DNA from 2 places in the Allobosea sp. F3-2 genome. Region 1 is predicted to be linked to the other one. Evidence: riboswitches for the same ligand, from Rfam matches in the RefSeq annotation. Region 1 holds a riboswitch; the other holds the start of a gene.

Region 1 (11,349 bases):
GCAGCCGGCTTCGAGGCATTACCCTTGCCGGAAAGCCCGAGATTGATCGGCACCGCATCGAAGGACTGGATCATCCGGCCGAGATGCCAGGGACCGGGCGTGCAGGTCGTCGCCAGCGTGCCATGGGCCGGGCCGGTGCCGCCGCCGAGCATGGTGGTGACGCCGGCCATCAGCGCCTCCTCGATCTGCTGCGGGCAGATGAAATGAATATGCGCGTCAACGCCGCCGGCGGTGAGGATCTTGCCTTCTCCTGCGATCGCCTCGGTGCCCGGCCCGATGACGATGGTGACGCCGGCTTGCGTATCGGGATTGCCGGCCTTGCCGATGGCGACGATCAGCCCGTCCTTCAGGCCGATATCGGCCTTCACGATGCCCCAGTGATCGACGATCAGCGCATTGGTGATGACGGTGTCGACCGCGCCCTCAGCGCGGCTCGCCTGGCTCTGGCCCATGCCGTCGCGGATGACCTTGCCGCCGCCGAACTTCACCTCCTCGCCATAGACGGTGAAGTCCTTCTCGACCTCGATGATCAGGTCGGTGTCGGCGAGCCGGACCCGGTCGCCGACCGTCGGTCCGTACATCTGCGCATAGGCGGCATGGGAGAGCTTGGCCGGCATCAGAGTTTCCCCATCACCTTCTGCTGGAAGCCGTAGACGGCGCGCCCGCCACCGAACGGGACAAGGCGCACCTCGCGCTGCTGGCCGGGCTCGAAGCGCACGGCGGTGCCGGCGGCGATGTCGAGCCGCATGCCGCGCGCGGCGGTACGGTCGAAATCGAGCGCCGCGTTGGTCTCGAAGAAATGGTAGTGCGAGCCGACCTGGATCGGCCGGTCGCCGGTATTGGCGACGAGCAGCGTGATCTGCGCCGCACCCTCGTTGAGAGTGATGTCGCCCGCGGCAGGAAAGACCTCTCCGGGGATCATCGGCTCAGACTCCCGCGACCAGCCAGAGGCCGGCGAGCGCCGTCAGGCCACCGGCGATGCGCGCCGCGATGCGCCCGCGGTGCGACAGCGTGTTGCCGGCAAAGCCGATGCCGGCCGCATGCAGCAGCGCCGTGGCAAGCGCGAAGCCGACCATGAAGGGCAGGCTCGTCGCAGAGCCGATCTCGCCGCCATGAGCATAGCCGTGGAACAGCGCGAAGAAGCCGACCATTGCCATGCCGACCGGCGTCGGCACCTGCAGCGCCATCAGCGCGAGCAGCCCAAGCACCACGACGGAAGCCGCGATCACCGGCTCGACGAAGGGCAGACCGATGCCGGCCAGCGCCGCGGCGAAGCCGAGCATCATCGTGGCGACGAAGGCGAGCGGGATCGCCCAGACAGCGCGCCCGCCGACGACGAAGGCCCAGAGGCCGACGCCGACCATCGCCAGGATATGGTCCGCGCCGAAGAGCGGATGCGAGAAGCCGGCAGCGAAGGAGCCATGCTCGGCGGGGTTGAGATGGGCGAAGGCCGGGCTCGCGGCGACGACGCTCAGGATCAGGGCGATCGACAGTCTCTTCATGGCAGCCTCCGGCTCGCGATGTCAGCGGATCGGTTCATGGACGGTGACGAGCTTGGTGCCGTCCGGGAAGGTGGCCTCGACCTGCACGTCGTGGATCATCTCGGCGACCCCCTCCATCACCTGCGCACGGGTCACGACATGGGCGCCGGCCTCCATCAGCTCGGCGACGCTGCGGCCGTCGCGCGCGCCCTCGACGACGAAATCGCTGATCAGCGCAATCGCTTCCGGGTGGTTCAGCTTGACGCCGCGCTCGAGCCGACGCCGGGCCACCATGGCCGCCATGGAGATCAGGAGCTTGTCCTTCTCGCGCGGTGTCAGGTTCATGCCGTCATCCTAGAGTTGCCAGACCTTGGGCAGTTCGCGGCCACCCATGAGAAGCGTTAGCAGCGGTTCCAGCCGCCGCCTGAGTGCGAGCCCGGTCTCCTCGACCAGACGCGCGAGAAACTTGCCGTTCCAGGCGCTGGCGCCCCCGTTCGGACCGATGACGGATCGGGCCTGATCCAGAAAGCGCTCGGGTGTCGCTCCGGCGAACAGCACCGTCGCCATGGCGCGTCGGCCGGCCAGGGCAGGCTGCGGAGCCAGACGCGCGGCAATGTCTCCTTCGACGCGCAGATCGTCGGCAAAGATCAGGCGGCCGTCGCGGCGAATGCGCCAGCGGTCGTGCAGATGGCCGCTGCGCAACGTCTCGCCCATTGCCACCCGGCCGAACAGCACGGCTTCGACGGCAACCAGCTCGGCATCGCCTGCGAGATCGGCTTCGAGGCTGCGGGACAGGCGCCCGCCATCGAAAAGAATGGTTTCCTGCGGCAGCCAGGCAAGCCGCGCCCCGGCCGCGAGCCGCAGGGTGTTGCCGACGACGGCATCCGCGCCGGTCGAGCGATAGATGCGCTCGCAGGCCTGCGTCGTCACGCAGGCCGCCGCCTCAGGGCCGAGATCGACCTCCGTCGCCAGCCGGTCGCCGCCGGTCAGGCCGCCGGCGGTGTTGATCAGAATCGCCTGCGGATCAGCGCCGTCGATCGGCTTCGGCAGGCGGATCTTGGCGCAGCCTTCCTGGAAGAGTCGCTCAAGCCGCGTCGTTTCCGACTGCGACCGGAAGCGTATCCCCGCGCAGCCGATCGCGCGCTGCATGCGCGGCTCACTCGTCCGCACTGCCGCAATGTCGGGAGCCATGAGCATCAGCTGTTCCGCTGCCGCAGCGCGGTGGCCAAAGCGGGCTTCAGCGCCTGCAACCGTGCAATGAGCGCGGGGCGGGCCGAGTGTCGCACCTTGCCGCCGTTACATCCCTGCCAAGCTACCACCCTGCGCACGCCGCTCCTCCTAAACGTCGAAAAGCGACGCAAGCGATATGCCAGCCTAGAGCCGTTTTCGATCAGGTTGGATTGCAGAGCCGTCATTGCGAGGAGCGAAGCGACGAAGCAATCCAGGGGGACTGGGTTGAACGCTTCAGCCCAGCCCCCCCTGGATTGCTTCGCTTCGCTCGCAATGACGGTTCATTCTGAGCGAAAACCGCCACGAGGAAGAGTTGGCGCTTCAGACGCCGCCACCTGCACAGGAAATCGGCGGATTTTCCGGGAAGCTGTGGCGCATTTCGCGGCGAGCGCAGATGCCCGATCGACCGCGAGTCGATATCTGCATAAGAAATGGGCAATTCGTGATCGTTTCGCATGCGATTCCGATCGCTCGCTTTTGAGAAGGCTGTCGCGACGGACGCGGGAGACCTTGACGGTCGCGGTTCTCGGGTGATCCCCTCGCGATGAAACGACGCGGAGCGGGCGAGCCATCGCCAACCAACCCATCCGCCGAAACTCAAACCATCAGGAGATCGTCATGGAGATCATGCGCGCGGGCTCGCGGCCCTCGGGGAAAGGGCCGGCCGACTGGTTCACCGGATCGGTCCGGATCGACCCGCTGTTCAACCCGCATGCGCCGGAGCGTGTGCAGGGCGCGAGCGTCACCTTCGAGCCCGGCGCGCGGACGGCCTGGCATACGCATCCGCTCGGCCAGACGCTGATCGTCGTGAGCGGGGTCGGCCGGGTGCAGCGCTGGGGCGGGCCGGTCGAGGAGATCCGGCCCGGCGACGTGGTCTGGTTCCCGCCCGGCGAGAAGCACTGGCACGGCGCTGCCCCGTCGACCGGGATGACCCATATCGCGGTTCAGGAAGCCGAGAACGGCAAGGTTGTGGAGTGGCTGGAGCAGGTCTCCGATGATCAGTATGGCGGCTGATGGCCGACGTAACGGGACCAAACGATGACGCCTGAGCTTTCCAGCCTTCTGCGCGAGCCGCGCCACGTCCTGCTCGACACCCCAACGCCGCTGCAAAGGTTGCGCCGCTTCGAGGCGAAGCTCGAACGACCGGGCATCTATGCCAAGCGCGATGATCTGATGCCGATCGCGCTCGGCGGCAACAAGCTGCGCAGCCTCGAATACTGGCTGGGTGACGCGCTGCGGAAGAAGACCGACATCCTTCTGGTCGGCGGCGGCGCCAGCTCCAATCTCTGCCGTTTGACGGCCGCGGCGGCCTCGCTCGTCGGGCTGGACTGCCTCGTCCTGCACAACGCGCTGGACACGCCGGAGAACCGCCAGGCCTCATTCCTGAACCGGCTGTTCGGCGCCGAATTGCGTTTCCTCGGACCGGTCGATGAAAGCCAGCGCAACGCGGCGCTTGCAGCGGCAGCCGCAGAACTCGCCCGGCAGGGCCGGACGCCCATCATCGTCGGCGATCCCGTGCTGGGCGCAATGGGTTATGTCCGGGCTGCCTTCGAGCTGCATGAGCAATCGCAGCGTGAAGAAGCTCCGATCAAGCATGTCTTTCTCGCCGGCTCGATGGGGCCGACCGAGGCTGGCTTCATCTTCGGCAACGCCCTGCTGGGGCATCCCTTCCAGATCCATCTCGTCAGCGTCGAATACGAGCAGGCCGAACTGGCCGGCTATATCAGGCGCATCTACGAGGGCCTGCAGGAGCGGACGGGGCTCGACGTCGCCGCGCTGCACGATGCACCCCTGCACTATCACATGGGCCATCTCGGCGATGGCTGGGGCGCCCCGACACCGGCCTCGGAAGCCGCCATCCTGAGCTTTGCCCGCACCGAGGGCATCCTGATCGAGCATGTCTACACCGCGAAAACCTGCGCCTGCTTCCTCGAGCGGCTCGCCGATGGAGGGATCGCCAGCGGCGAGCCCGCTTGCGTGCTCCATACCGGCGGCACCGCCGCGCTCTTCTCGCAATTCGGCCTGTTCCGAACGCTGACCTAGCGTCGGCCTGCTTGACGGGCTTCGGTGCCGCTCTATGGTGCCGCTCGATCGAGGTTCTCCGGTTCGGCCCGGAGCTAAGAGGGAATTCGGTGAGGCGCACGCTGCGCCAAGGCCGAGGCTGCCCCCGCAACTGTAAGCGGCGAGCCCTCCGTCCATCGTCCACTGGCGCCACGCGCCGGGAAGGCCGGGCGGATCAGGCGTCGACCCGCGAGCCAGGAGACCTGCCGCGATCGCAAGGCGTCTTTCGGGCGGGGTGTTCCGGAGGGATGCGCATCGGCGGCCGGCTCCGGAGCTGCGCCCACCGACCGTATCCATCGAAGCTCCCGCCCTCATCTCGGGGAGCGATGAATTCCATGTCCATGATTTTCGGCCGGGCCGCAGCGAAGGCTGCGACGCGCTTGACGCGGTCGCGCCGTGCGACCTATGGGAAATGCAACATTGTTACACATGACGCGCACCACGCCGAAGCCTTCCAGCTTCACAGACGTGGTGCCCGCCCCAGCCGAGTTGCCTCCATGCGCCGTGCCTTTTCGTTGCTGCCCGCCCTCTTCGCCGTCGCAGCCGGCACTGCCCTGCTTGCTACGCCAGCCGCCGCCGGGCCGACGCAATATCCGCTGACGCTGGAGAATTGCCGGGAGACGATCACCTTCAACGCCGCGCCCAAGCGGGTCGTCGCGATCGGCCAAACCCAGACGGAAATCCTCTACGCGCTCGGCCTCGGGGACCGTGTGGTCGGCACCGCCGTCTGGTTCTCGCCCGTCGCCAAGCCCTATGAGGCCGTCAACGCCAAGGTGAAGCGCCTCGCCGACAATGATCCGAGTTTCGAGGCGGTGGTCGGACAGGAGCCGGATCTCGTCACCGCGATGTTCGAATGGCATGTCGGGCCGAACGGCATCGTCGGCAAGCGCGACCAGTTCCACAAGGTGAAGGTGCCGACCTACATCTCGCCGACCGACTGCGTCGGCAAGGACAATTCCGGCCCCGGCGACGGCGTGCGCACGCAGATGTTCTCGATGGAGCTGGTCTATCGCAACATCCGCGAGTTCGGGCAGATCTTCGATGTCTCCGACCGGGCCGAGAAGCTGGTCGCGGAGCTCAAGGCGCGCGAGGACAAGGCGGTCGAATCCGTCGCGAAGCTGAAGGCGCAGGACGTCCCCGTCGTCGTCTGGTTCTCCAGCAAGGACATCAAGGGCGACGGCTTCATGGCCGGCAAGAACGGCGTGCCCGCCTATATCCTGTCGAAGCTCGGGGCGCGCAACATCATCACCACCAATGAGGAATGGCCGCTGGTCGGCTGGGAGAGCATCGCCGCGGCCAACCCGGCGGTGATCGTCACGGTGAAGATGGACCGGCGCCGCTTCCCGGCTGATGACATCGAGAAGAAGCTCGCATTCCTGAAGACCGACCCCGTCGCCAGCAAGCTCGATGCGGTGAAGGGCAACCGCGTCGTGATCATGGATGTCGGCGCAACCCGCGCGGGGCTCGACACGGTTGACGGCATCGAGACGCTCGCCAAGGCGATCGCCAGCTTCGGCCTCACCCCTTGAGCCACGCCGCCCACGGCCCGAACTGGCCGGCGCGGATCGGCGTCGCGCTCCTGTCGCTGGTGGCGCTCACTGTCTCGGTGGCGCTGGCGGTGACGATCGGCGAGATGGCGATCCCATTCGATGTCGCCCTCAAGGCGCTCGGCAACGGGCTGTTCGATCTCGGCCTGCCGGTCGGCGCGATCCAGCAGGGCGTCATCTTCGATTACCGCTTGAGCCGGGCGCTGATGGCGGGATTGTGCGGCGGAGCACTGGCGCTGTCGGGCGTGATCCTGCAGGCGCTGCTGCGCAATCCGCTGGCCGAGCCCTATATCCTCGGCATCTCGGCCGGCGCCTCCACCGGCGCGGTCGCGGTGCTGATCCTCGGCGTCGGCATCGGTGGCATGGCGGTGAGCCTGTCGACCGGCGCCTTCATCGGCGCCTGTGCGGCACTCGCCGTCGTCGCGCTGCTCGCGTCGGGGGCTGGCGGGGCGAGCGACCGCGTCATCCTGGCCGGCGTCGCCGCCTCGCAGCTCTTCAACGCCGCGACAGCGACCATCGTGACGACGCTCGCCAGCGCCGAGCAGGCGCGCGGCGTGATGTTCTGGCTGCTCGGCAATTTCGGCGGGGTGCGCTGGCCGGATCTGTGGATCGCGACGCCGGTCGCGCTGATCAGCTTCGGCATCTGCATGCTGCACGCCAAGGCGCTCGACGCCTTCGCCTTCGGCGTCGATGCTGCGGCCTCGCTCGGCGTGGCGGTGGTGCGCGTTCGGATCGTGCTGTTCGCGACGACCGCGGTGATGACCGCCGCGATGGTCAGCATCGTCGGCACGATCGGCTTCGTCGGCCTCGTCATCCCGCATGCGGCGCGCTTCCTCGTAGGCTCGGGCCATGCCCGGCTGTTGCCGGCCTGCCTCGTCATCGGTGCGATCTTCATGATCCTCGCCGATATCCTCTCGCGCGTGCTGGTGCCGCAGCAGATCCTGCCGATCGGCGTGGTCACCGCCCTGTTCGGCGCGCCCGCCTTCGCACTGATCCTCTATCGCGCCCGGAAGCCGGCATGACGCTCGCGACGCATGACGTGCGCTGGGGCGCCGCCGGACGGATGATCGTCGACGGCGTGACGCTTCATGCCGCTCCCGGCCGCATCCTCGGCCTGATCGGCCCCAACGGCTCGGGAAAATCGAGCCTGCTCAGGCTGCTCTGCAGGCTGCGCAACGTCGCCAGTGGCGTCGTGACGCTCGACGCACGCGACATCGCCACGGTGCCGCGCCGCGAACTGGCGCGCCGGCTCGCCTTCGTCGAGCAGCAGGCCACGACCGAGGTCCAGCTTTCCGTGTGCGACGTCGTGCGCCTCGGCCGCACGCCGCATCGCGCCGCGCTCGCCTCCTGGGCCACAGCGGACGAGGCCGCCGTCAACGCGGCGCTCGCCCGCGTCGGGCTCGCCGACAGGCACGAGCAGCTCTGGCACACCCTCTCGGGCGGGGAGCGCCAGCGCGTGCACATCGCCCGGGCGCTGGCGCAGGAGCCGAGCGAGCTGATCCTCGACGAACCGACCAACCATCTCGACATCCAGCACCAGCTCTCGATCCTGACGCTGATCCGGCGGCTCGGCGTCACCTGCATCGTTGCGCTGCACGATCTCAACCTCGCCGCGCTGTTCTGCGACGAGATCGCGCTGCTGCATCAGGGGCAGCTCCTGGCCGCCGGCGCGCCGGAAGCCGTCCTGACGGAGGAGACGATCCGCGCGGTCTTCGGTGTCGCCGTGGCGATCCGGCCGGGCACCGCCGGGCGCCGCCATATCGAATATCTGGTCGATCTGGAGCGCGGCGAAGCGGGAGCGTGACTGAGAGCCTGCTGATTTTACGCGGAAACACGGCATCATCCCGGGCTTGACCCGGGATCCATGCCAGAGCGTTTCCGACAAAGGTTCAGGCATGGATCCCGGCTCTCCGCGGAGTTTATCCTTGGGCCGATCAAAGATCGGACCCGAGGGCTCCGGCCGGGATGACCCGCGCTTCCATGAAAACGCAGCATGTTCTAAGGCGCGCATGTGCCGCAGGCCTTGAAACCCGTTCACTGGCCGGAGGCTTTTCCTCCGGAATGCACCGCCTCTTCGGCGTAGCGCGCGACCAGCTGCTTCTGCACCTCCGTCTCCGGCCCCGAGCCAGCGGCGGTGATGGCTGCGACCGCCTCCTCGCCGCTCAGGCCGAGCGCGACCAGGATGCAGGTCGCGACCATGCCGGTCCGGCCGATGCCGGCGGCGCAGTGAACGAACAATTGCCTGCCCGCCTTCAGGTCGTGGGCGGCTTGTTCGGCAAGAGCCCTCAGGCCGCCCCCATCATCGGGAACGCCGAAATCGCCGATCGGAAAGCGCGTGACGGGAATGCCGAGATCGGACTGCCGCGCAGCGTAATCCGGCGACTTCAGCGCGATCTCTTCCGAGGGCGTCAGGCAGATGATGCGGCCGATCCTTTGCTGGGTCAGGTCAGCCAGATCGTTCTCCAGCGGCCGCAGCCGGCCCGGCATCGGCCCGAGCCAGAGCGTGCCGGCAATCTCGGCCGGCAGATCGACGCGTCGCATGAAACCGGTTTGGGTGCTGATCATCCCAGCCTCCCTCGTTCTATCGATCAAGCGAGCAGCGCCTTCGCCTGGACGGCCATGACGCGCTCCTCATTAGCCGGAATCACCAGAACCTTGAAATCGCCAAGGAAGCTGAGACGATCGAGGATGGCGTTGCGAACCGGCGCGGCATGCTCCCCGATGCCGCCGGTGAAGACCAGGCCGTCGATGCCGCCCATCGCCGCCGCCATTGCCGCGCTGAACTGCGCGACCTTCAGCGCGAAATAATGGAGGGCGAAACGGGCGCGGGGATCGTCGCTGTTCAGCAACGTTTCGACATCGTTGGAGAGACCGGACAGGCCGAGCAGGCCGGAGCGCTCATAGAGCGCGTCCGAGACCTCTTCAGCGCTCATGCCCAGGCTCTGGAACATGTAGAGCACCGCGCCGGCGTCGAGCGCGCCGCAACGTGTGCCCATCGGCAAGCCGTCAAGTGCCGTCATCCCCATGGTCGTGTCGATGCTGCGGCCGCCCCGGATGGCGCAGAGACTGGCGCCATTGCCGAGATGGGCAGCGACGACGCGGCCGGCATGGAGATCGAGATGCCGCTCGGCCAGCACCATCTCCAACCACTGATAGGACAGGCCGTGGAAGCCGTAGCGGCGGATGCCCTTGTCGCGCAGCCCCTGTTTGAGCGCGAAATTGTGGGTCAGCGCATCGTGCCGGGCATGGAAGGCAGTGTCGAAGCAGGCGATGTTGGGCACCTCGTCCATCAGGCGCCGGGCGGCAGCCACCGCGGCGAGATTATGCGGCTGATGCAGCGGCGCCAGCGGCGAGAGCGCTTCCAACGCGGCAAAAACCTCGGGCGTCACCACGACCGGATCGGCATAGCGCTCGCCACCATGGACGATGCGATGGGCGACGGCCTGCATCCGCCAGCCATCGTCATGATGGTCGACGAAGGCAAGAACAGCACTCAGCGCCGTGTCGTGGTCGCAGGCCTGCGGCAGCGCGATGCGCTCGCGCGGGCCGTCGGCGAGGCTCGCATCCATGACCGGTTCCGGCTCGCCGAGGCGCACCGCCTTGCCGCGAGCGAGCACGCTGAGGTCGTCGCTGCGGAAGACCTGGAATTTGAGGCTGGAGGAGCCGGCGTTGAGGACGAGGATGGTGTCGATCACTTGATCCGCCCCGTGCGGCGCGCGTCGGCCAGGAGGACGGCCAGCACGCAGGAGAGCAGGCGCGCGCGCAGATTGTCGGCCCGGCTCGTCAGGATGATCGGCACCCGCGCGCCGAGCACGATCCCGGCCGCATCGGCACCGCCGAGGAAGATGAGCTGCTTGGCCAGCATGTTGCCGGCTTCGATCTCGGGCACGAGCAGGATATCGGCATGTCCGGCAACGGCTGAGACGATGCCTTTCTCCTTCGCCGCCGCGATGCTGATCGCGTTGTCGAAGGCGAGCGGCCCGTCGACGATGGCATCGGTGATCTGGCCTCGATCGGCCATCTTGGACAGGGCGGCGGCATCGAGCGTCGCGCACATGCGCGGGTTGACGGTCTCGACGGCAGCGAGCACCGCCACCTTGGGCAGCTCGTCGACGCCGTTCAGCGCGACATGCCAGAGATTGACGGCGTTCTGGACGATGTCGGCCTTGGTGGCGAGGTCTGGCGAGATGTTGACCGCCGCGTCGGTGATGATGAAGGGCTTGGGATAGCTCTCGATATGCATGACGAAGGCATGGGAGATGCGCCGCTCGGTCCGCAGGCCGGAGTCGGCGTGCACGACCGCGCCCAGCAGTTCGTCGGTATGCAGCGAGCCCTTCATCAGGGCTTCGAGCTTGCCGGTGGCGGCCAGCGAGACGGCCTTTGCCGCCGCTTCATGGCTGTGCTCGGTGTCAACGACCTCCCAGGGCGAGATATCGACGCCGGCTTCCTGGGCGGCCGCTTGGATACGCGCGGCCGGGCCGATCAGGACCGGATCGATCAGCTGCTCGGCGACCGCATCGGCGACGGCCTCGATCACGTTGGCCTTGACGGGATGAACCACCCCTGTGCGCACAGCCGCAAGGTCCTCGCAACGACCGAGTGCGAGCTGAAAATATTCGGAAGCGGACAGCGTCGTCATGGCGCGGCGAGGGCTCCGGGATGGGTAGGTGTTTCGGATAGCGTGACGTGCAGGCGTCAGCCCTGCGCGGCGATCCAGCGGGCGATACCGGGCCAGGTTTCGCTCAGCGTCTTGCGCCCCATGAACAGGCCGATATGGCCGCCGGGCACCAGCTTCTTCTCGATCTTCTTCCTGGGTGTGCCGACGAGGTCCTCCGCCGCAAAGACCTGCTCGCTGGTGGTGATGTCGTCCTCGGCGCCGGCGAGGAGATAGACCGGGCAAGTGACGTCCTTCAGGCTCAAACGCCGGCCGAGGCCGACGAACTCGCCCTTGGCGAAGCGGTTCTCCTTGAAGATCTGCTCGATGGCCTGGAGGTAGTAGACGCCGGGCAGGTCGAGCGGGTTCTCGTACC
Region 2 (11,349 bases), 1.6 Mb from region 1:
CGCTGACCAACGACTTCTTCGTCAACCTGCTGGACATGGGGACGCAGTGGAAGGCGGTCTCCGAGGCCAAGGATGTGTTCGAGGGCAGCGACCGCAAGAGCGGCGAGCTCAAATGGACCGGGACCCGCGTTGATCTCGTGTTCGGTTCGAACTCGATCTTGCGCGCTTTGGCCGAGGTTTACGCCAGCTCGGACGCGCAGGAGAAGTTCGTGAAGGATTTCGTCGCAGCCTGGACCAAGGTGACCAACCTCGATCGCTTCGACCTGATCTGATTCAGGCGGAAAAGCCTTCGGCGGCCGCCGGCGAGCGGCCGCCGAATGTTCATTCCCGACGGGACCCGCCCCGCTAAATGGGGCCCCATGTCGATGTTTCCGGGCCTCGGCTCCCGCCCAGACAGGCTATCCGATCTCAGAATTTGCAGTTTTGCGCCGGTCAATTCTAGCGATATAGTGACCTTACCCAGATGGAATGAGGTCTCTCATGAACGACCTTTCTTTCCCGACCAGCAGCCACATTGATTTCAGGCAACTTGCGCGCGGCCTTGGAACGGTTGTAAATTACGCAAGCGGAGACGTGATCTTTCGAGAGAACGATCATCCAAATTGTGCCTATATTGTTTTGACAGGAAAAGTTGAAGTCAGTATTCGCGGAAAGGTTATAGAGCAGGTTATTGAGGGTAAGACATTCGGAATTATATCACTCATCGACCGGAAGCCGCGCTCTGCGACTGCAAAAGCGGTTGAGAACTCCGAAGTTGTCCTACTGGACTCGAGGCAGTTTCGTTTCATGATCGAAACCACGCCAAACTTTGTCTGGTATGTGCTCGGCGAAGTTGTTGATCGGCTACGAGCAACGAACTCCGCGCTCTAGAGCACGCCCCGATCTGACTGCAACGCGTTCTCTCACTTAAGTTTAGAAACGGATTCGCCGATCAGGTTGTTTCAACCTGATCGGATCCGGCTCTAGGCTCAGGACCTATTAAATTGGTTTGATCTGTGATTCACGGTGTCTGGGAGGATGCCGTGATGGGTGATTTGTTTTTGCTGAGCGAGCGCCAGATGGCGAGGATATCGCCGCATTTTCCGCTCTCGCATGGCGTGCCGCGGGTCGACGATCGTCGCGTGGTGAGCGGCATCGTCTACGTCATCCGCAACGGCCTGCAGTGGAAGGACGCGCCCAAGGACTATGGCCCGCACAAGACGCTCTATAACCGCTTCATCCGCTGGAGCCGGCTCGGCGTCTTCGACCGCATCTTCGCCGGTCTTGCCGGCGAAGGGCCGAAGCCGGAGCGGATCATGATCGACGCGACGCATCTGAAGGCGCACCGCACGGCGGCGAGCCTGCTCAAAAAGGGGCTCTTCCCCGTCGTATCGGGCGCACCAAGGGCGGGCTGAACTCCAAGCTCCACACCGTCTGCGACGATACCGGCCGCCCGATCATCATGCTGCTCTCGGAAGGCCAGATGAGCGACCACAAGGGCGCAAGCCTCGTGCTCGTGGCCCTGCCGCCAGCCAAAACCCTCATCGCCGATCGCGGCTACGACAGCGCCGCGTTCCGCCAGGCGCTGGTCGCCAAAGGCATCGAACCCTGCATTCCATCGAGCAGAAGCCGGAAAACCCCTTATCCCTACGACAAGACGCTCTATCGCCAGCGCCACAAGGTCGAGAACCTCTTCGCCAAGCTCAAAGACTGGCGGCGCATCGCCACACGCTACGACCGATGCGCCCACACCTTCTTCTCGGCAATCTGTATCGCCGCTACCGTCATCTTCTGGCTCTGATCAACGAGTCCTGAGCCTAGACTGCAGCCATGGAGCAGTATGTCTTCGCTTCGTCGCCGGCATTCTGCCCAAGCTGAGGGCGGGCGGATGTTCTCGCAGCGAGGACGCCCCCGCTTCCAGTCTGTTCAAGTAAAGAATTTGGCCGGCGCTCACGCGTCCCGCCAGCACCATCTTCTCTGCGAATGCTGCTAGAGCATGCTGATTTTACGCGGAACCGCGCCGTCATTCCGGGCTTGACCCGGAATCCATCGTAGAGCGCAGCGCCCTTCGATGGATTCCGGATCGGCGCTGCTATCGCGGCTTGTCCGGAATGACGGCGTGTTTCCACGAAAAGGAAGCAGGCTCTAACTGCTTCTCCAGCGCCCCGGCTCCCGCTGCCTTGCGGCCGCATCAAGAGCGCGGGTGAGCACTAAAGGATCGGTCTCCGTGGCGCCCGCACCGAGCGACCTTTGTACCATGACGCTGTCGGACCACCGGCCATAGCGGTAAGCGACGCCCGGCAACAGGCCCACGCGGGCGAAGCCGAAACGCTCGTGCAGCGCTAGCGAAGCGGCGTTCTCCGCATCGATATAGCCAATCATCTGGCGAAAGCCTGCCGCCGCGCATGCGTCGATCAACGCCTGTATCAGCATCCGGCCAATGCCGCGGCCGAGATGCTCGTGATGGACGTAGATCGAGTGCTTCACCGTGAAGCGGTAGGCCGGCCGCTTGCGGAAGAGCACGACATAGGCGTAGCCGACGACCTTGCCGCCACTGGTCGCCACCAGGTGCGGCAGCTTGCGGTTGCGCAGGTTCTTGCGCCGGTCGCGCAGATCGTCCGGCTGCGGCGTCCCGGTGTCCTCGACACCCGCCTCGATGCCGCGGCGGATATGCCGGCGATAGATCGCCAGCATGGGCTCGACATCGTCGTCACGAGAGGGGCGGATGACAATCGACGCTTCGTTCTCCATGAGTTGTCGACGTCTTCAGCCCTGCGCCTGCTCGCTGGCGACATAGGTGTAGAGCCGCACCTGCCCGGCGGGATCGATCTCGCGATAGAGGCCCTGGATTTCGACGTCGAAGCCCGGGAAAGCGTTGAAGCTCGCCTCGAACATCTTGAGATAGTCGATCATCGGCTTGGCCCGCTCGGTCAGCCGCTCGCCCGGAACGATGGTGGCGATGCCGGGCGGGTAGACGACGAAGGGCGTCACCGCGATGCGGCCATCGATGGCGTCGATCGGCAGATAGTCGACATCGTTGCGCACGAGGCAGCGAGCCGCGTCATGCGGCGACATCGCCATCTCCGGCAGGTGCTCGGGCGAGAACTGCCGGTTCTGCAGCGCACTGACATCGTGCTCGCGGAAGAAGCGGTGCATCTCACCGCACAGATCACGCAGCCGCACGCCGCCATAGCGGCCCGGCCGGCGCCGGTAGAACTCCGGAATCGCCTCTTCCAGCAGGGCGTTGTCGTCATGCAGCTTCTTGAAAGCGACGAGGCCGCTGATCAGCGTGCCGGCCTTGCTGGCCTCGACGCCCGGCGTCAGCAGGAAGAGCAGCGAATTGAGATCGTTCTTCTCGGCGACGATCCGGTTCTCGCGCAGGAACTGCGCAACGATCGGAGCGGGGATGCCGTGCTCGGCATAGGCGCCGGTCTCGCGGTCGAAGCCGGGCGTCAGCAGGGTCAGCTTGTTGGGGTCGGTCATGGCGAAGCCCCGCTGCATCTGCGTGAAGCCGTGCCAGCTCGCATGGGGCGCCAGCTGCCAATAAGCCGGGTTGCTCGCAAGCTGATCTGTCGCAACCATCTCCCAGGCGACGTCGTGCACTGCACCCTCGCGCGAGGCGTCGGCGATGCTGACCCGGTCCGGCACGAAAGGCTCGAAGAACCAGCGCCGCTCGGGCCGGATCTCCTTCTCCTCGAACTCGCGCCGCACGGCCCGGATCTTCTTGCGCAGCTCGATGCCGAGCCGGATCGTGTCGTCCCAGAGCACCTCGCCCGAACGCCCCTTCATCATCTGCGCGCCGACGTCGAGCGAGGCGAACAGCGGATAGAACGGCGAGGTCGAGGCGTATTGCATGAAGCTCTCGTTGAAGCGCCGGTGCTCGACGCGCCGCTTCTGGCCCTTGATGTGCCTGTCCTTGATGTGGATCTGCGAGGCCTGGCTGAAGCTCGCGAGCTGCTTATGGGTCGATTGCGTCGCGATGATGCCGGGCGAATCCGGCCCCAGCCCCGAAAGCCCCATGGCGAAGCGGCCCGCATAGAGCGGATGGAACTTCATGAAGCCGGCCCAGGCTTCGTCGAACAGGATGTATTCGCAGAGATGCCCGATGCGATCGAGGATCATCTGCGCGCTGTGGATCGTTCCGTCATAGGTGCACTGCTCGACCACGGCGACGCGGAACGGGCGCGGCTTCTTCCAGGCGTCCGGGTCCTTGACCAGAGGGTTGGTGCGGATGCGCTCACGCAGCGCCTCCTCGTCGAAGCTCTCCCAGCGCATCGGGCCGATCAGGCCCCAGGCATTGCGCACTGTGGGGATATAGACCGGGATGCCGCCGGCGATCAGCAGTGCGCCGTGATGCGCGGCCTTGTGGTTGTTGCGGTCGAACAAGACGAGGTCGCCGTCCGAGACCAGCGCGGCGAGCGCGATCTTATTGGAGGTCGAGGTGCCGTTCAGGACGAAATAGGTCTTCTCCGCTCCGAAGATCTGCGCCGCTTCCTTCTGCGCCTTCAGGGCCGGGCCCTCATGGGTCAGCAGGTCGCCGAGGTCGAGCACGGAATTGTCGAGGTCGTCACGGAAGACGGCTTCGCCGAGATGCTCCATGAAGACGCGGCCGATCGGACTGCGGCTGTAGAAGACGCCGCCATTATGTCCCGGGCAGGTCCAGAGATGGTTGCCTTCCTCGGCATAGTCGACGAGCGCGCCGAAGAACGGCGTCTTCAGGGTCTCGGCATATTGCTTCAGACGGCTGATCAGGCTCTTGGCGATGAAGGGCGGGGTCTCTTCCGAGAGGAAGATGTAGCCGTCGATGAAGTCGAGCACCTCGACCGGCACGTCCTCGAAGCGCTTGCGGCGGATCAGCAGGATAATCGGGAAATCGAGGCCGCGACGGCGCATCAGGTTGATCAGCGCAGCGGTCTTGCCCTCGAGGCCCTTCTTGCCCCAGTCGACCACCATGCAGCCGATGGCCGCATCGGTCTGGACCGCGATCTCGGCATCCTCGAGCTTGCGGGCCTTGACGACCTCGAAGCCCGAGCGCTCGATCTCCTCGATGATCTGGTTGAAACGGATCCCTTCGAGGTCCTCGGCGTCGAAGTTCGGCGTCGCGAACAGGAAGGTGAAGCGCCTGAAATAATCCATGCCGTCTCCGCTGGCGTGAACTCGCAACAGTGAGTGAATCTTGCGACAATCCGGCGACTAACGATCTAGCCACATCTGCTGCCGGAATCACATCCCGGCCGTGGGCAAACGCTCAGCAGACAACCGAAGTTCGGTCTTCAGGGAACGAACCTTCCGCGGCGACCATAGCAGATGACTTGCTGTCTCCGCAGGGTGCCGAACCGGTTTGACGACGCCGCATTTCCGCCCTAATCCTCGCCGCGACGGTTCCCTCACGGGATCAAAAGGGAACGCGGTGCGGACGGATTTCCGCCCCATGCCGCGGCTGCCCCCGCAACTGTAAGCGGCGAGCCTTTCGCCAGACGCCACTGGGGCCTCGGACCTGGGAAGGCGGCGTGAAGGCACCGACCCGCGAGCCAGGAGACCTGCCGTCAGCCGTGGTCACACGCGAACACGTTCGGACGGGGTGCGCCGATCGCTGATTTGACTGTTTGCCGCCATCCGAGCGGCCGATGGGAGATCGCGTTCGCGGTGACGTGCCACTGACGTCAACACCCGAGGTCTCCATCGTGAACGTCTTCTCCCCAGCCGCCGGACGCGGCTGCCTGCTGCTTTGCGCCTCTCTCCTCGCCCTCGCCTGCTCTGCCCCTGCCCTGGCGCAAAGTGAGACCGGCCCGCTCTCCCTCGACGAGATCGTGGTCAGCGCCACCGGCACGCCGACCCCGGCACGCGAGATCGCGAGCTCCGTCACCGTCATCACCGCGAAGGATATCGAGCAGCAGCAGCGCCGCACCCTGCCGCAGGCGCTCGCCACCGTGCCGGGCATGAACATCGTGCAGACCGGTGGACCGGGCGGCCAGACCTCGGTCTTCATCCGCGGCACCAACTCCAACCACGTCAAGGTGCTGATCGACGGCATCGAGGCCAACGACCCCTCGACGCCGAACCGCTCCTTCGACTTCGGCTCGATGCTGACCGACGATATCGAGCGCATCGAGGTGCTGCGCGGCCCGCAGAGCGGCCTCTACGGCGCCAACGCGCTGGGCGGCGTGATCTCGATCACGACGAAGCGCGGTGAGGGACCGCCGAAGGCGACGGCGCGCGTCGAGGCCGGCTCCCACGGCACCTTCAACCAGTCGGCGGGCTTCAGCGGTGGCGACGACCGCTTCAGCTACGCCTTCAACGTCGCGCATTTCCGCACGGACACAACCGATGTGACGCCGCCGAACCTCGTGCCGCCGGGTCGACGCATCAACCCCAATGCCTTCGACAGCTACAACTATTCCGGCCGCGTCAGCGTCGCGCTCAGCGACACGCTGACGCTCAACTGGGTCGGCCGCTATCAGGAAGGGCAATTGCGCTATACCGGCGACACCGGCTTCCCAAGCCGGCCAGCACCCTATCGCTCGCTGCAGAACTATGCTCAGGCCTTCACCCGCAGCGAAGTCGTCTGGGATCCGTTCGGAGGACGCTTCGTCAACAGCTTCGGCGTCTCCTACACCAACCAGGACCGGGCAACGCGCACGGCCAAGGGCACGACCGGCATTCTCGGCCTGCCCAACGAAAACCTGGGCGAGCGCACCAAGATCGACTGGCGCGGCAATCTCGAGATCGCCAAGGGCCACAACCTGCTGATGGGCCTGCAATATGAGCGCGAACGGCTGGACACGACGGGCCTCGTCGCCTCCAACGGCAACAAGGCCGCCTATCTCGAATATCAGGGCAATATCCAGGATCGCTATTTCCTGGCCGCCAACATTCGCCATGACAACGACGACAGCTATGGCGGTCACACCACCTACCGCATCGCCCCCGCCGTCATCATTCCGGGAATGGAAACCAAGCTGAAGGCGAGCTACGGCACCGGCTTCAAGGCGCCGACGCTGAGCGAGCTCTTCATCGACTACCGCCCGGGCTTCAACTTCTACGGCAATCCGAACCTGAAGCCGGAGGAAAGCCGCGGCTGGGATGTCGGCTTCGAGCAGCCCCTATTCGACCGCAAGCTGCAGTTCGGTGCGACTTGGTTCCAGAACGACATCGACAACCTGATCGTTCAGAACACCGCGGGCACCTCCTATGCCAATATCGGCAAGGCCGAGACCAAGGGCGTCGAGGCCTTCGCTGCGTTGGAGATCTCGCCGCAATTCCGCATCCGCGCCGACTACACCTTCACCCTCGCCAAGGACGAGATCGACCGGCAGGAGCTGCTGCGCCGGCCGCGCCACAAGGCGAGCGCGACCGCGACATGGACGCCGACCGACAAGCTCACCCTCTCGGCGACGCTGCTCTATGTCGGCTCCTGGGTGGACGGCAATCGCGACTTCTCCGTCACCCGGATGAACGCGAAAGCCGCGACGCTGGTCAATCTCGCGGCCGAATACAAGGCGACCGACAAGGTCACCGTGTTCGGGCGGATCGACAACCTCTTCGACAAGCGCTGGGAGAACCCGGTCGGCTTCCTCGTCCCGGGCTTGGGCGCCTTCGGCGGCATCAAGGTGACGATCGGCGGGTGAGCGCTACCGCGCCAAGCGCGCCCTTGCCATGGCGGCCTTCACCGCCATGGCGATCGCGCTGCGGCGGCGAAGCCGGCGCGGGCTGCGAGCGCGAAGCACTCTGGCTCGGCTCAGTGCTTCTCGATCTCCGCCAGATAGGTCCGCACGGCCCGTTCAGGCCCGTGCCAAGAGGCGCTGCCCTTGCCCTGCAGCTCCGGCGCATCCTTCCAGCCTGGCTCGATGCCCGTCATATCCGGCAGCAAATGGGCGATGCCCTTGTGGCAGTCGATGCAGGTCTTCTCGCCAGTGGTCAGGAAGCGGCCGTGGATCTCGGCCGCGCGGCGCGTCTGCTTGGTGAAGTCCATCGCGACCGAGGAATGGCAGTTGCGGCATTCGAGCGAGTCGTTGGCCTTCAGCCGGGACCATTCATGCTTGGCGAGCTCGAGCCGGTGGTTGAGGAATTTCTCGCGCGTCGAGATCGTACCGAAGATCTTGCCCCAGACCTCCTTGGAGGCCTGCATCTTGCGGGCGATCTTGTCGGTCCAGTTGTGCGGAACATGGCAGTCCGGGCAGGTCGCGCGCACGCCCGAGCGGTTGGAGAAATGCACCGTCGACTGCAGCTCCTGATAGACGTTGTCGCGCATCTCGTGACAGGACGTGCAGAACTTCTCGGTGTTGGTGATTTCCAGCGCGGTGTTGAAACCGCCCCAGAAGATCACGCCGCAGACGAAGCCGCCCAGCGTCAGGAAGCCGAGCGGCAGATAGGCGCTCGGCCGGCTGATGATGCGCCAGAAGCGCACGACGACGCTCCAGCACCAGAGAACGAAGGATTTGAGCCTGGCCATGATGCGTTTCGCCTAAGGCTTCCGGCCGACGTCTTTGGCGTCCTGGAACCGGTTCTGGACGAGCGGCGCGACATCGGTCTGCTGGACATGGCAGGCGGTGCAGAAATAGCGCCGCGGCGTCACATCCGAGAGCACCTGCCCGTCGCGGTCCTGGAAATGGGTGACGCTGATCATCGGCGCGCCCGAGCCCTCGGTGAACTCGCGCTTGTGGCAGTCCATGCAGCGGTTGGTATTGAGGGTGAGCTGGTAGCCGTCGATGGAATGCGGGATCACCGGCGGTTGCTCCGGATAGTTGCGCATCCGCTTGACGTCGTCGACGATCGGCCGGCCGAGCGCCGGCACCCGGTCGAGCGCCATCGGGTCGGCCGTGCCGGTCAGGCGCGGCACGATCTTCACCGGCGCCCCCTCCTGCGAGAGGGCGGCACCGAAGGCGAGGACGAGGCCCGCCGCCATGGCGGCCCCGAGGAAGGTTCGCGAGCGCATCAGCCCGAGACCGGAACGATCTTGACCGCGCATTTCTTGAAATCCGTCTGCTTGGAGATGGGATCGGTGGCGTCTAGCGTCGTCTTGTTGATCAGCTGGCTGGCGTCGAACCAGGGCACGAAGACCACGCCGGGCGGCATGCGGTTGCGCCCGCGCGTCTCGACGCGGGTGCGCATCTCGCCGCGGCGCGAGATCAGCCTGATCTCCGCGCCCTGATTGAGGCCGCGCTTGCGGGCATCCTCCGGATGCATGAAGCAGCGCGCGCCCGGAAAGGCCTTGTAGAGCTCCGGCACGCGCATGGTCATCGAGCCGGAGTGCCAGTGTTCCAGCACGCGGCCGGTGACCAGCCAGAGATCGTATTCGGCATCAGGCGATTCCGCCGGCGGCTCGTAGGGCACCGCGATAATGCGGGCCTTGCCGTCCTTGTTGCCGTAGAACTCGACGCCCTTGCCGGGCTTGACGTAAGGGTCGAGCCCTTCGCGGTAGCGCCAGAGCGTCTCCTTGCCGTCGACCACCGGCCAGCGCAGCCCGCGGACCCGATGATAGAGATCGTAGGGTCCGAGATCATGGCCATGGCCGCGTCCGAAGGAAGCGTATTCCTCGAACAGGCCCTTATGGACGTAGAAGCCGAAGTGCTTCGCTTCCTGATTGTCGTATTCGGGATCGATCTCGCTCGCGGGGAAGCGATCGACCTGGCCGTTGCGGTAGAGGACGTCGAAGAGAGTCTTGCCCTTGTAGTTCGGATTGGCGTCGAGGATCTCGGCCGGCCAGACCTCGTCGGTGGTGAAGCGCTTCGAGAACTCCATGAGCTGCCAGAGATCGGAGCGTGCCTCGCCCGGCGCCTGCACGAGCTGGTGCCAGACATGGGTGCGCCGCTCGGCATTGCCGTAGGCGCCCTCTTTCTCGACCCACATCGCGGCGGGCAGGATCAGGTCGGCGGCCAGCGCCGTCACCGTGGGGTAGGCGTCGGAGACGACGATGAAGTTCTCGGGGTTGCGATAGCCCGGATAGGTCTCGTTGCTGGAGTTCGGCGCGGCCTGGAGGTTGTTGTTGACCTGGATCCAGTAGAAATTCAGCTTGCCGTCCTTGAGCATCCGGTCCTGTTCGACGGCGTGGTAGCCGGGCTTCTCCGGAATGATCCCGTTCGGGACGCGCCAGATCTCCTCGGCATGCTTGCGGTGCTCGGGATTGACCACCGTCATGTCGGCCGGCAGGCGATGGGCGAAGGTGCCAACCTCGCGCGCCGTGCCGCAGGCCGAGGGCTGGCCGGTGAGCGAGAACGGGCTGTTTCCGGGCTCGGAAATCTTCCCGGTCAGCAGATGCAGGTTGTAAACGAGCTGGTTCGCCCAGACGCCGCGCACATGCTGGTTGAAGCCCATGGTCCAGAACGAGACGACCTTGCGCTTGGGGTCGGCATAGAGCTCGGCGAGCTGCTCCAGGAAGCCAGGCTCGACGCCGGTCAGGGCCGAGACCTTGTCCAGTGTATAGTCCTTCACGAAGGCGGCATAGGCCTCGAAATCGCTCGGCGTCGTCGCAGCGGGGTCAGCCGCCTTCTTCGCCTTGACCTCGCGTGGATCGTCGGGGCGCAGACCATAGCCGATGTCGGTCGCGCCCTTCACGAAGGTGGTGTGCTTGTCGACGAAATCCTTGTTCACCCGTCCGGTCGAGATGATGTGGTTGGCGATGTAGTTCAGGATCGCCAGATCCGTGCCCGGCTTGAACACGATCGGGATGTCGGCAAGGTCCGAACTGCGGTGGGTGAAGGTCGAGAGCACCGCGACCTTGACGTGCGGCTGGCCGATCCGGCGGTCCGTCACCCGCGTCCACAGGATCGGGTGCATCTCCGCCATGTTCGAGCCCCAGAGCACGAAGGCGTCGGCATGCTCGAAATCGTCATAGCAGCCCATCGGCTCGTCCATGCCGAAGGTGCGCATGAAGGCATAGGCCGCGGACGCCATGCAGTGGCGGGCGTTCGGATCGAGGTTGTTGGAGCGGAAGCCGGCCCGCATCAGCTTGGTCGCGGCATAGCCCTCGAAGATCGTCCACTGGCCGGAGCCGAACATGCCGAGCGCGGTCGGCCCCTTGGCCTTGAGCGTCGCCTTGGCCTTCGCGGCCATGGTGTCGAAAGCCTCCTCCCAGGAGACCGGCGTGAACTCGCCGTCCTTGGCATAGACGCCGTTCTTCTTGCGCAGCAGCGGCTGGGTCAGCCGGTCGCTGCCGTACATGATCTTGGAGAGGAAATAGCCCTTGATGCAGTTGAGGCCGCGATTGACGTCGGCCTTCATGTCGCCATGCGTGGCGATGACGCGCCCTTCCTTGACGCCGACCATCACGCCGCAGCCGGTGCCGCAGAAGCGGCACGGCGCCTTCGACCATTTGATCTGCAAGCTATCGACGCCGCCCGTGACCGGCTGCGCCTCAGCCGGCACGCTCAT

What was found. A riboswitch is a leader RNA that binds a small molecule or an ion and turns the genes downstream of it on or off. The one in region 1 is predicted to bind cobalamin.
Region 2: linked by a shared signal. The riboswitch ahead of FQV39_RS09285 (TonB-dependent receptor plug domain-containing protein) and the one ahead of FQV39_RS16830 (ABC transporter substrate-binding protein) in region 1 are both predicted to bind cobalamin.

Annotation. Positions count from the first base shown of each region.
Region 1 is NZ_CP042331.1:3,641,584-3,652,932, forward strand. It holds gene ureC (urease subunit alpha) at 1-617, opposite strand, end outside; gene FQV39_RS16800 (urease subunit beta) at 617-922, opposite strand; gene FQV39_RS16805 (HupE/UreJ family protein) at 927-1,502, opposite strand; gene FQV39_RS16810 (urease subunit gamma) at 1,524-1,826, opposite strand; gene FQV39_RS16815 (urease accessory protein UreD) at 1,836-2,672, opposite strand; gene FQV39_RS16820 ((R)-mandelonitrile lyase) at 3,330-3,725, shown strand; gene FQV39_RS16825 (1-aminocyclopropane-1-carboxylate deaminase/D-cysteine desulfhydrase) at 3,750-4,754, shown strand; cobalamin riboswitch at 4,789-4,997, shown strand; gene FQV39_RS16830 (ABC transporter substrate-binding protein) at 5,270-6,301, shown strand; gene FQV39_RS16835 (FecCD family ABC transporter permease) at 6,298-7,341, shown strand; gene FQV39_RS16840 (ABC transporter ATP-binding protein) at 7,338-8,123, shown strand; gene FQV39_RS16845 (protein-tyrosine phosphatase family protein) at 8,354-8,884, opposite strand; gene FQV39_RS16850 (acetate/propionate family kinase) at 8,908-10,014, opposite strand; gene FQV39_RS16855 (bifunctional enoyl-CoA hydratase/phosphate acetyltransferase) at 10,011-10,958, opposite strand; gene FQV39_RS16860 (alpha/beta fold hydrolase) at 11,015-11,349, opposite strand, start outside.
Region 2 is NZ_CP042331.1:1,994,730-2,006,078, forward strand. It holds gene katG (catalase/peroxidase HPI) at 1-272, shown strand, start outside; gene FQV39_RS09265 (cyclic nucleotide-binding domain-containing protein) at 481-870, shown strand; one part of gene FQV39_RS09270 (IS5 family transposase) at 1,026-1,359, shown strand; one part of gene FQV39_RS09270 (IS5 family transposase) at 1,359-1,780, shown strand; gene FQV39_RS09275 (GNAT family N-acetyltransferase) at 2,125-2,730, opposite strand; gene FQV39_RS09280 (Orn/Lys/Arg family decarboxylase) at 2,746-5,115, opposite strand; cobalamin riboswitch at 5,343-5,541, shown strand; gene FQV39_RS09285 (TonB-dependent receptor plug domain-containing protein) at 5,664-7,607, shown strand; gene FQV39_RS09290 (cytochrome c3 family protein) at 7,718-8,431, opposite strand; gene FQV39_RS09295 (nitrate reductase cytochrome c-type subunit) at 8,444-8,947, opposite strand; gene napA (periplasmic nitrate reductase subunit alpha) at 8,914-11,349, opposite strand, start outside.